Regions from separate parts of the Margalitia sp. FSL K6-0131 genome, predicted to be linked through region 3. Evidence: riboswitches for the same ligand, from Rfam matches in the RefSeq annotation. Region 3 holds a riboswitch; each other region holds the start of a gene.

Region 1 (4,265 bases), 1.4 Mb from region 3:
TCTTGAAATCAAATCAGCCAAGATTAAAAAACCTGCTCCAAATAGAATCGATAATGGCAATAGCTTCTTATGATTTGGTCCCCATACGATACGAATGAAATGCGGGATCACCAAGCCGACAAATCCAATGGAACCCGAAACGGAAACTGCAGCCCCAGTTAATATCGATCCTGCGATTAACACGAACAGCTTTCTTTTTTCTACATTCACCCCGAGATGATACGCCCGTTCTTCTCCAAGTGACATAGCATTTAACTCCTTGATGTTTGTTAAAAGCAACAAAGACCCAATAAGAAAAAAAGGCAAGATAATATTCACATAGCTCCATCCGCGCATAGAGACACTGCCAAGCAGCCAGCCAATGATTTGCCGTAATTCATCCCCTGTTAAAGCAATGATTAATGAAATAAAGGAACTAAAAAAAGAACTAAAAATAATCCCAGTTAAAATAATGGTCTCTACTTTCATCGCTTTCTCCATTTTGCGAGCAAATAACAAAACACAAAAAATCGTGAAAAAGGAGCCAACGATACTCATAAATGGTAAGGTCAAGAGCCCCAAAAATGGTATGGAAATATGAAAGAAAAGGGTTACCACTGCACCGACGGAAGCACCAGACGAAACACCAAGTGTATACGGGTCTGCCAACGGATTGCGCAGCAAGCCTTGGAAAGCTGCTCCAGCGATCGATAAAGAGGCACCAACCATTCCCGCTAGTAGCACTCTGGGCATCCGGATATCCATTACAATATTGCTATTCATAGGGTCTGCTGAATCCTTTAAGGGAATATGTAAAATGGCTGATCCTATAATTTGGATAATTTCATGAATTGGTACATATACAGTTCCCACTGCGATTCCAATAATGATAGAGAATAGTAGAAAGACACATCCAAGAAAATAGGGAAAAATTATGCTATTTCTTCCCATCTTTTGTATAAAAGTAAGTTTTGGCAGTATTAATCAGCTCCTTTTTAAAGGAAAACAAGGCTATCTAAACAACCTTGTTCCCATCCTTTCATCTATTTCATTCACTATTATTTTCTTTACGTTTCCCATCACGAAATACCTTGGCACTTCTTATATATTCAACATCACTTTTTCCTGAACGATGATTAATCACTCGCGCCAAAGCAAAAAAATAGTCTGATAGACGATTTAAATATCGCTGTGCAAGCGGAGGAACGCTGTTGTCGGTTTTCGAAAGGGTAACAACAAGACGTTCAGCACGACGTGTGACCGTTCTCGCAATATGGATCGATGCCGCTGCCTTTGTGCCTCCTGGTAAAATAAATCTTTCTAATTTTGGAGTACTGGCAATATACTCATCTATTTTCGTTTCCAGATAATCAATCATTTCCTGCTGTAATTTGTAAGGGCGCTTCATCGTTTTATTCGCAAGGTCTCCGCCGCAATCAAATAATTCATGCTGAATTTTCTCTAATTCTTCTAAAATATCACCAAACAAATTGGGATCCAGTTCCGCCATCGCTTGTCCAACAAAACAATTCGCTTCATCAACCGTTCCATAAGCCTGAACACGAATATCATCTTTATCAACCCTGCCGCCTATGATGCTGGTTTGCCCTTGATCACCTGTTCTCGTATATATACGCATTTTTTCTCCTCCCTTTTGTTTCTCCGCCATTATTATTTAAAATTATCGGGATAAATCGCCTTTGCCATTTCTTGCAAGCCGTCCGCAAGACGTGGTCCAGGTCTTGATACCTCATCCGAATCAACATTATAGACACGTTTGTTTTTCACTGCTGATACCTCTTGCCATCCTTTTCGTTTTACTACCTGATTGACTGCATCCTTCACATAATACCCGTATGTAAGAACAATGACATTCGGATTTGCTTTCACAGCTGCTTCCTCGGAAAATGGAATCCAACCTGCTTTGTCATCCGCAATATTCTTTGCACCTAATAGATTGACCATCTCATTCATAAAGGTTCCTGTCCCAGTTGTATAAATGTTTGGAGGCGCAGATACTTCAATCCAAACCTTTTGAGGATGATCTTTTGCGATTTTTGACGCTTCCTCTTTTATGTTTGCTACTTTGGACTTCATTCCATCGATGATATCCTCTGCTTTTTCCCGTGTCCCTGTCACTTTTCCAATCATTTCAATTGATTTATATACATCTGTAAACGAGGTGGCATCATTGACAACGACAACTTTAATACCATTGTCCTCCAATTGCTTGAGGCCTTCTTGAGAGTTATGTGCATCTGAAGCGGTAGCAAGTACAACATCCGGTTTCAAAGAAATCACTTTTTCGATATTAATATCTTTCCCGCCAACTTTTGTTTTGTTTTTGACTTGCTCGGGATAATTATCATTATCAGAAACCCCAACAATTGCTTTATCTAAGCCAAGGGCGAACGCGGTTTCTGTATTGCTTGGAATCAGCGAAACAATCCGTTTTGGTTTATTCTTTATTGTAAGCTTATTCCCAACCCCGTCCGTAATCGTAATAGGAAATCCATTGGATTTCGTCGTATGCTTACCAGCATTGTTGTTTTGCTGATCTGCCCCACATCCTGCAAGGACAAAAATTAATAGTAAGATAGATAAGTAATTCAGTAGCTTTTTCATGTGTTAACCCCTTTTGCGATAGTATAAAAGCATAAAAAAAAACATCTCCTAAATCTAGGGATGTCATGTAAAAAAAAACGTAAAAAATAATAGTGTTTTGTAAAAAACACTAAAAACGTTTCGTAAACACCCCCTATCCGCGTAGGTTCATTGGTGCACTCAAAAATCAGACAGGTATCCTGGCTCATGATCATTGCTTACTGTACCTTCCCGTGTATTTTTACATACATAGTGGTCATTACAGCTTGCTCCCATTTACAGTGGCGGGACCGCGTTGGCTTTTCACCAATCTTCCCTATTAAACCTTCCAAATGAAGGTATCTGATTTCGCTGCTAATATGAAATTGTAAACCAACATCATTATACAGTATTTTTTCCGAATTTCCTATATTTTAATAATTTTACACGAATAGAATGTTTCACATAAGAAAAGGACAAGCGCCTTACTCATCCTTATAAAATTTCCTTGATTTTAGCTATTTCAATTCCTGCATCTTTTAAGCTATCAGAAATATATCTAGCAAAGTCTAATGCATTGGCTCCGTCACCATGGATGCAAATGGTATCAGCTTGGATTGGTACATTGATACCTTGAAGGGATGTAACTTTTCCTTCCTTTACCATTTGGATTACTTGGTTAACGGCAGCTTCGTGGTTGGTAATTAGTGCTTGCGAATCCGTTCTTGGGGTTAACGAGCCATCTTGTTGATACGTGCGGTCGGCAAAAACTTCATTTGCCGTGCGCAGACCGATTTTCTTCCCAGCTTTGACGAGTTCTCCTCCTGCCAGACCAAATAATATAAGCTCTGGATCTACTTTGTAGATAGCTTCTGCAATGGCTTCCGATAAAGGAGCACTTTTTGCTGCCATATTATATAGAGCCCCGTGTGGTTTCACGTGCTGAATTTTCCCGCCTTCCGATTTGGCAAACGCATAAATGGCTCCTATTTGATAAACAACAAGATCATATGCTTCTTGTGGCGAGATTTGCATGCTTCTTCTGCCAAAACCGACTAAGTCCTGCAGACCGGGATGAACACCAATCCCTACATTTTTTTCCATCGCTAATTGGACAGTTTTTCTAATTGTCGCGGGATCTCCTGCATGAAATCCGCATGCAATATTTGCTGAGGTGATAAAATCAAGAATTTCCTCGTCTCTACCTAGCTTGTATGCTCCAAAGCTTTCTCCCATATCACAATTTAAGTCCACCTTAGTCATGTTTATGCCTCCCTCTTAAATTTTAGTAATATACCTTTTTTAAGCTCTTGAATTTTTCGTTCTCTTTCCATAAGTAATTGCTCGGCCACTTCATGTTCAATTTCTGAAAAGCGAAGTCGATCTCCAGGCTTCGCTTGAGCCAGTAATGGCAAATCAACAGTAGCAACTTGCCCTATTTTCGGGTAGCCCCCTGTCGTTTGGCGGTCAGCGAGTAATATAATAGGGTTCCCATCTGATGGTACTTGGATGGTTCCGAAGCTAACGGCCTCCGATAGCATTTCCTTCGGTTCCTTCAACGCTAATGTTTCTCCCTTTAAACGGTAACCCATACGATCCGATTGAGTGCTTACTTCAAATGTCTTGGAAAAAAAGTCCTTTTGACTCTGATTTGTAAATAAAGAATATTGGCGTCCCTTCATTACACGAATCGTTTGATCTGT
Region 2 (4,265 bases), 850 kb from region 3:
CAAATTCATAGGTTATTTTCCCCAAAAAAAGAAATACTTCCTCCAAAACTAATCGGCGGAAGATTCTTTCCATAAAGGACGTTTTGCTAAAATCATGGATCATTATTTAATATTTGTCTTAGAAGAAATGAAGTTAATAAATGCATGAACAATTTCAATTGACTGAAAGGCAACTAGTGACACTGCTGTCAAACTAAAGAATACGATTGGGATAAAACGTACCCACATTTTATTCGCCTCCTTTATTGTTCAACCTTTACTTTATCAACTTATCATGAGAATAAGATTAAAATTTTATAAATTCTGGATAAAAATAAAAGCTGAAGCGCCTTGCTTATCGGCGTATGGATTTCGTAGTCGCTCACCTCGAGATAAAGGAAACACAGTAAGGTAGTTCACGAACAAATGAAAATAGCACTTCCATTTTCAACTGATGTTGACTTATCGTAGAGAGGAGTCGGAAATATCCACTAGCCGATAGGCGCTGATGCTAGACATAAAAAAACACCGGCTATTTTGCAAGCCGGATTTAAAGAAGGAACTTTATAATGAGTAAAATAATAAGGGGAGTCGAACCGACTCAACGATGATTTTACGAAAACTTTCCTATATTTTCATGAAAGGAAGATTAGAAAATCATGAGAAAATGAAATTTCCACCTAACTTTTAACGGAATGGATATCCGTTTCACCGATTAAATGATGAGATTTTAAAATATTGATTACTTCATCTGTTGCAATATTAATATTATCGCTAACCACTTTTTCCGATTTGCTAATATAGATGTCTTCTTTATGAAGATACTGCGGGTCATAATAGTCTCTCATTAAAAGTTCTACCAACTTCATAAAATTATTTTCTTCCAACGCTTTAAAGATTATGTGGCACCATTCGGATGACTTCATTCTTTTTCTTACATATTGTAACGCCGAACGAACATTTTCTTTAAATTCTTGGTTGTTTTTATTTGGCTGAACATATTCCGCATAAATTCTTTGGATTCTTGCTTCCTCGGAACCTGAAACATAAATATGCAAAGCATTATCCCTTAAAGCAAGTAAAGAATCAGGCTGCACAGCATGTCCAATTCTTTTGCTTTCCCCTTCCATTATTACGTAATGGGAATTCTGTAAGGAAAGCAGCTCTTCAAATAATAGACCGTCAAATGTTTTTTGATTATGGGGTTTTCTGCCATCAATGGCACCAAATAGAGATCCCTTATGGTTGGCCATTTGTTCGAGATCCAGAACGGGAAACCCGAGCTTTTTTAAATTTTGTAATATTTGTGTTTTCCCTGTTCCGGTCATACCATGTAAAATTACTGCTTTACCTGGAAGTAAATCTGGAATCAATTCTAAAGATTTTTTTCGATATGCACGATAACCGCCTTTTAATCTATAGACATGAAGTCCTGAAAAAGTAGCAAATTGTGCAACGGATCCACTGCGCATACCACCTCTCCAGCAATAGATTAAAGGCTTCTTTCCGGACTCTTCTATTTCCTTAATTTTCTTCATTAAATGCGGTATCTTTGGAGCAACAACCTCCATCGCCCTCCATTTTGCCGCATTTGCACCAACCTGTTTATATAAGGTCCCAATTTCTGCTCGTTCTTCATTTGAAAAGATGGGAATATTAATAGAATGGGGAATAGCACTCTCGGAAAATTCTAATGGTGAGCGAACATCCATTGTTACATATTTATCCTTTTCATCAAGCCACTCTTCTACTGTTATATCTTGTGACATAAATTCATTCCTCCAATACTCTTCCCTTTCATTTTATCATATCCAATTCCTTATTGTGTTTAAACAAGAGTATCAATTTATGGAATTCTTTTGCAAAATGATAGTTGTGAATTTACTTTTGATATGTTAATATAAAACACAATATATGCTAATTAAATTCATTTTCAAAACTATATATTGAAATTAACTTCATGTAAGGGTGTCCATAGATGGACTTAATAGGGAATTCGGTGAGAATCCGAAACTGTCCCCGCAACTGTAAGTGTGAACGAAAAAGGATAGACCACTGCATCCGCTCGATGCGGGAAGGTCCTTTAGTAGGCTGCACACAAGTCAGGAGACCTGCCTTCACATGATAAAGTTTCGATTCCTCGGGGATTGGGGAGATGAAACGATAGTTAAAACGTCTATGACTATGTATGTTCTTTTTTCCTATCGTTTGATCTGCTCATCCTTCGGGCAGATCTTATTTTTTTATAGGGGGAAAATAAATGGGAACTACGATTACAGAGATTGAAAATTGGAACCGTCATATCTTATCCATTCTAGTAGAAAAAGCAGAAGCAGACGAACGTTTCCACCCGGTTTATTCTTTCGCACAAAACTTATTAGAGCAAAAGCCTTGGATATCAGAGGACGAGTGGGTTCAGCAAATTATATTAGATTGCCTATCTCGATTAAATGAGGAAGAAATCTTCTGGACATACGATGCTGCTCACTTTTATATGGAATATCTTTATTACAAGGCAGCGCAAAATAGAGAATATTCCTATAAAGTCAGGTATGGTAATTTTTATGGTTTGTTAGAAACTTTAACAGAAGAAGGCATCTATAACCGCTGCCTGCTAGATTGCTATTCAGTAGACGAAATACATCAATTAGCCAGCAAAATGGATTATCACAAAGACCAACTCTTCACATACATAGGAATACGTACATTGGCAGACCGCTATTTAGCGACTGATCATCATAAAAATGTATTCGAGCTTCCGCAGGAAAGATGGATGATTATTGCTATGCAATTAATGATCAATGAACCGAAAGAAAGCCGTTTAAAGCTTGTGGAAGAAGCCTATTGGGCACTAAGTAATCTTTATATGACGGTTGCAACCCCTACCCTTTCGAATGCAGGAAAAAACTATGGGCAATTATCGAGCTGCTTTATTGATACGGTAGAAGACAGTTTACAAGGAATCTTTGACAGCAACACTGATATTGCCAATCTATCAAAAAACGGCGGTGGAATCGGAGTCTATTTAGGTAAGATACGAAGCCGCGGAAGTGCGATTAAAGGATTTGTCGGAGCATCTTCCGGCGTTCTTCCTTGGATGAAACAATTAAATAATATTGCAGTGAGTGTCGATCAGCTCGGACAAAGAAAAGGTGCCATTTGTGTGTATCTGGATATTTGGCATAAGGATATTTCTTCTTTTCTTGATGCCAAATTGAATAATGGGGATGAACGATATCGCACACATGATTTATTTACTGGTGTATGCCTTCCTGACTTATTTATGGAGCAGGTAGAAATACGCGGTGATTGGTACTTATTCGATCCGCATGAGATAAGACAAGTTATGGGGTATTCTCTTGAGGATTATTACGATGAAACAAGCGGAAGCGGCTCATTCCGTACTAAGTATTGGGAGTGTGTTCAACACGAAACCCTTTCTAAAACTGTCGTTCCAGCAATCGAAATCATGAAAAGTATTATGAAGAGCCAGTTAGAAACTGGCGGACCATTTGTCTTTTATCGGGACGAGGTTAATCGTAAAAATCCAAATAAACATCAAGGAATGATCTATTCAAGTAATCTATGTACAGAAATTATGCAAAATCAAAGTACAACGAATATCATTACTCAATATACACAAGATGGAAAAATCATAATTGAAAAACAGCCTGGTGATTTTGTAGTTTGTAATTTATCTTCTATCAATCTAGGGCTGGCTGTTCCCGCCAATATTTTAGAGAGATTAATTCCGATTCAAGTACGAATGTTGGACAATGTGATTGATTTAAATGACATTCCTGTTTTACAGGCAAAATTAACGAACCAAAAATACCGCGCGATTGGACTTGGAACATTTGGGTGGCATCATTTATTAGCATTGAAAAAAATAAAGTGGGAAAGCGAGGATGCAGTTCAATATGCTGATCGGCTATATGAAAAAATCGCCTTCCTTACTATCCAAGCAAGTATGGAATTAGCGAAAGAAAAAGGCTCCTATCCAGTCTTTAAAGGCTCCGAATGGGATACAGGTGAGTATTTCTTTCGAAAAGGATATTTAGAAAACAACTCTTCTTCCTGTGCTTGGGATAGATTGTACAAGGATATACAGCAATTTGGAATGAGAAACGGCTATTTAATGGCGGTCGCTCCCAATTCATCAACTTCCATTATTGCTGGAAGCACAGCCAGTATCGATCCAATTTTCCATAAATTTTATGCAGAAGAAAAGAAAGACTATAAAATCCCTGTTACCGCTCCTGATTTAAGCCCAGCAACGACTTGGT
Region 3 (4,265 bases):
CTGCACCAATGATGAAAAGGATTACACCTAATAATAATACGTTATAATAATTGGTTGCTGTATTTGGCAATGGCTGACCGTTATCAGAAGGATGCTTTTCTGTGTTTGTTGCATCATTACCTGGCTGAACAGTCACATCATTTCCTGTAAATTGATAAATGGAGCCCTCTCCATTTAGATATTGCTGATACGCAGTTAATCCTAATAAGCCTTGCGTTGTTGCAATTAAATTTGATTCATGATCTGCTGCGATGTGAGCAAATCCGCCATCCTTTTGATGGAATGACATTAAATGTTGCACAAGGTTTCCGCCTGTTTTTGTAAATGCTTTATCAGTTGGGTCAACACCGATAGACGATAAACCAATGATTACTTGAGCAGTCGTTTCACTTGCATCTCCGCCATTAATATCGCTGCTAAATCCGCCATTTTTATCCTGAACGGATGAAAGCCAGTTTACTGCATTATCGATAGCATTTTTTACATTTTCTTTGCTCTTATATGGAGCAAGTGCAGCTAATGCCATGGAAGTGATGTCAACACTCGCATTATCGCCAACAAGTGCCCATCCACCAGACTTAAGCTGATTATCCAATAAGTAGTTTACAAGTTTTTCTCTAGACCATTTTGCATTAGCAGGAACTTTATATTTCTTGCTATCTAATGCAAGCAATGCATATATAACCCCATTTGTTCCTTGATTTGTCATGCGGTCATTGGAGTAAATTTTTTCAATCAAATTATAACCATCAATATTAGCAGCATTTCCTCCAGCTGCAGTAACACCGATTGCTAATCTTTCATAATCGGTAACATTGCGGAATGTACCATCATTTTCTTTCAATGTCTTTTTAATATTATTTAAATAAACGGCAGGAATCTTTTGACCGGATCTTTGCAGTCCGATGATTTCAAACTCATCATTACCACCATTTTTCAATACATAAGAAGCAGAAGATTTCATTGCAGCTGCAACCTGTTGCTTCGTTACATTTGGTTGTTTTGTTCCATCTGGAGTTCCTGAATTATTGCCCCCGTTTCCATTATCACCATTGGAATCCGGCGGTGTTATATAATTATCAATGGTTAATTCAACACTATCTCCATTTTTTAAAATGTTTGTTGACAGGGATGATTGTAGAGGATTTCCATTCAAAGCGGTCTTCCAATAATCCCCTTCATTCAGTTTCGCATTTCCGATATTTTGAACAAATTCAAAGTAACTTGAATCTACCGAAACCTTTAGTGCAAGATTTTTCTGTGAAGCAGCTTGTATTAATGCATCGTACGCATTGGCACCTTCCACGACCTTTACATCTGTTTCTGGTATCAGTGCATTACCTTTTACATCTTTTGCAGAAACTTTTGCGGAAATAGTTTTCTCCGGGTAACTTACTACCTTAAATAGCAAATCATCCCCATTTTTCACTTTGTATCCGGATACTCCTACTTGAGCCATGCTGCCGTTAATAATAAAGCCCCAATATGTACTGTCCTTTGCATAGTCAGGCTTTGCATCCCCAATTTGTACAATATTTGCGCCATACTTAGGATCAGTAGTATAGTCAAATGCAATATTTTTCTTTGTAGTTGCTTCCTTTAATACATCGAAAGCTGTTTCTCCATCCTTTATTTCCAACACAGAATGTGGAAGGACGGTTTTACCATTTTCATCGACAACCGAAATCATTGCTGCATTTTTTAAAGCAGCAGCAGATACCGGATTTGTAAAAAATCCCGTTAGTTGAAGCATCACAAGTAGGATAGCCGTCAACACGACAGAACTTCTTTTGAAAAGCATTCCTTTCATTTCTCTTCCCCCTTGAAAAAAATAAAAAAACATCTCCTAATGTGAAGATGTTGTGCGTCGCAGGAGGTGAAAATGTTCGATTTTCCTCGAGCTCAGCACCACCTATCCACGTAGGTTTATGGTGCAAAAAATAGGCAGGTCTCCTGGCTCATGATCAACACTCTTTAACTCCTTCCCATCTTGTAAGACAGTGGATAATCTTTGTAAAGAGCTCCCATTTACAGTGGCGGGACCGCGTCGGTTTTTCACCGAACTTCCCTTTTAATGATTGAAATAATTCAATCAACCTAGTTTTCCCACTATTAAATTAATACCGATATTATCATAGTTTAATAAGTAAGAATATGTCAAGTTGTGGTTATTACCGATATTTGACCTGATAGTGAAATTTATTTTATTCCATTAATTTTATTTTAAATCTTCCCTCCTATAATCAAAATCAACCGAGTCAGATATTATTTCATATGGAGTGAGGATAATGGCGAAAAATAAAGGATTAAAATGGATTGTCGGTTTATCAAGCGTGGCGGTTTTTACCGGGTTTGTCGGATTATCACAAAAATATTCCTATTTTCCGGATGATCATTCAGGTTGAATTCTCCAAATCAAACAACTGTAAATTAAAAAAAGGGTACTATCAGTTTCATGTTGATAGTACCTTATTTATTTTAGAAAGCTTATCAAAAATCACCTTATAATAATTCGAAGGATGAGGTACAAAATCTTTTAGCTCTACATCTGTGCGAAGGCTAGTTAATTGGTTATTTTTATATTCAAAACCAGAGATGTTAATAGATTTAAGTGAACCATTATATAAACCTTCCATTTGGTGAAAAGGAATTCGATAAATTCCAGCAACTTCTACAGGGTCAGGTATTATTTTTTCCATATGCTCTTTATAATGGTAAAAGTAAGTGTAGCAGAATTCATTATCGATAAATGTATCACCAGTATAGCTTGCCGAGATAACCCCAATCGATTCCAGTTCATCCATTTGTACTTGTATTCCGAGCTCCTCTTCTACCTCTCTTATGCCCTCGTGAGGACGTTCTCCTGCAGTCAAATGTCCTGCTGCAGTTATATCGAGTAAATTAGGATGGGTATCCTTGTCATGCTGTCTTTTTTGAAAAAGAACATTCAGCACCCCATTTTCGATTTGATAGAACCAGCAATGAAATGCCTTATGCCAATATCCCTTTTGGTGAACTTCATTTCGTTCCGCAACACCCATGTGATTCATATCTGCATCAAAAATATCAAAGAATTCTTTTGTCATTTGTCATACTCCTATCTAGTTGCCTTTTGTGCAAAAACTTATTCTTTATTTCCTGTCCCTACCGCCAAAACATACCCATCCGGATCCTCAATCGCAAATTCCCTCCATGCTCCCCAATCAAACTCTGTTACTACGGGTTCTTGAACAATTTTCGCCCCTTTTTGTTTCCACTCATTATGTAATTGATCTAAGGCTGCAAAATCATACGCGTAAGCATAGGCATCCCATATAACCTCATTATTGCTGCTATTAGGGGATATTATTTGATTTTCTTTTGCTTGTAAAAGTTTAAACCCGAGTTTCAATGAATCATTCCGAAGAGCCCACCAATCGTTCACTTCACATCCTAAAACATCTTGATAGAAAGCCATTGATTTTTCTATGTCTGAAACTAGTAAAACGGTTAAGGATTGTATTCTATCCATTTTCATTCTCCTTTTAAAAAATTATATACATAAAGATTTTACCCGAAAAGACAGCTATTTGTTTAGAATTTTTGAAATATTTTTGACGTTTTACAAATATTTTTTAGGTGCGAGTATAAGATATGCACCTCGGTTAAAATAATCCTTATGGTAGAAAAAAATGAAGGAGACCTGCATTCGATGAAGCTTTTTACAGATATTGATTTAGACGGATTAGGCTGCGGAATTGTCGCCAAGCTAGCATTTGGTGAAGATGCAAATGTTTCTTATTGTTCCTATCGAAATTTAAATCAACGTGTGGAGCATTTTATCGATAACCCCGATCATAATAACACCGAAACATATATTACGGACCTGGCAGTCAATGAACATGTGGAAAAAAAGCTTGAAAAGCGGTTTTCTAATGGACATCCGATTCAAATGATTGACCACCATGTAACGGCCATGCATTTTAATGAATACAAATGGGCAATGGTCGATCCCGAATATAAGACTGGTAAGAAAACCTGTGCGACATCACTGTTTTATGATTTTCTCGTGGAGCATCAAAAAATTCAAAAGACCCCTGCATTGGACGAATTTGTTGATCTAGTTCGTCAATATGATACTTGGGAATGGGATGAAAATAATAATGTCGCTGCTAAACGTTTAAATGACTTATTTTATATGATGGATAGGGAGCATTTTGAGGAAGATCTGCTCAAAAGATTAAAGGACCATCCTAATTCCTTCACCTTAACAGATACGGAAAACC

What was found. A riboswitch is a leader RNA that binds a small molecule or an ion and turns the genes downstream of it on or off. The one in region 3 is predicted to bind cobalamin.
Region 1: it holds a riboswitch for cobalamin, as region 3 does, so the genes downstream of both, NSQ59_RS14575 (ABC transporter substrate-binding protein) here and NSQ59_RS07765 (DUF4430 domain-containing protein) in region 3, are expected to answer to the same signal.
Region 2: it holds a riboswitch for cobalamin, as region 3 does, so the genes downstream of both, NSQ59_RS12065 (ribonucleoside-diphosphate reductase subunit alpha) here and NSQ59_RS07765 (DUF4430 domain-containing protein) in region 3, are expected to answer to the same signal.

What each region holds. Positions count from the first base shown of each region.
Region 1 covers NZ_JBBOZS010000001.1:2,975,985-2,980,249, forward strand. The annotation lists gene NSQ59_RS14565 (FecCD family ABC transporter permease) at 1-930, opposite strand, end outside; gene NSQ59_RS14570 (cob(I)yrinic acid a,c-diamide adenosyltransferase) at 1,028-1,618, opposite strand; gene NSQ59_RS14575 (ABC transporter substrate-binding protein) at 1,651-2,604, opposite strand; cobalamin riboswitch at 2,757-2,944, opposite strand; gene NSQ59_RS14580 (LamB/YcsF family protein) at 3,058-3,825, opposite strand; gene NSQ59_RS14585 (5-oxoprolinase subunit C family protein) at 3,828-4,265, opposite strand, start outside.
Region 2 covers NZ_JBBOZS010000001.1:2,472,426-2,476,690, reverse strand. The annotation lists gene NSQ59_RS12075 (hypothetical protein) at 103-228, opposite strand; gene mnmH (tRNA 2-selenouridine(34) synthase MnmH) at 660-1,748, opposite strand; cobalamin riboswitch at 1,929-2,112, shown strand; gene NSQ59_RS12065 (ribonucleoside-diphosphate reductase subunit alpha) at 2,240-4,265, shown strand, end outside.
Region 3 covers NZ_JBBOZS010000001.1:1,617,730-1,621,994, reverse strand. The annotation lists gene NSQ59_RS07765 (DUF4430 domain-containing protein) at 1-1,810, opposite strand, end outside; cobalamin riboswitch at 1,927-2,116, opposite strand; gene NSQ59_RS07760 (NUDIX hydrolase) at 2,454-3,086, opposite strand; gene NSQ59_RS07755 (VOC family protein) at 3,125-3,511, opposite strand; gene NSQ59_RS07750 (DHH family phosphoesterase) at 3,692-4,265, shown strand, end outside.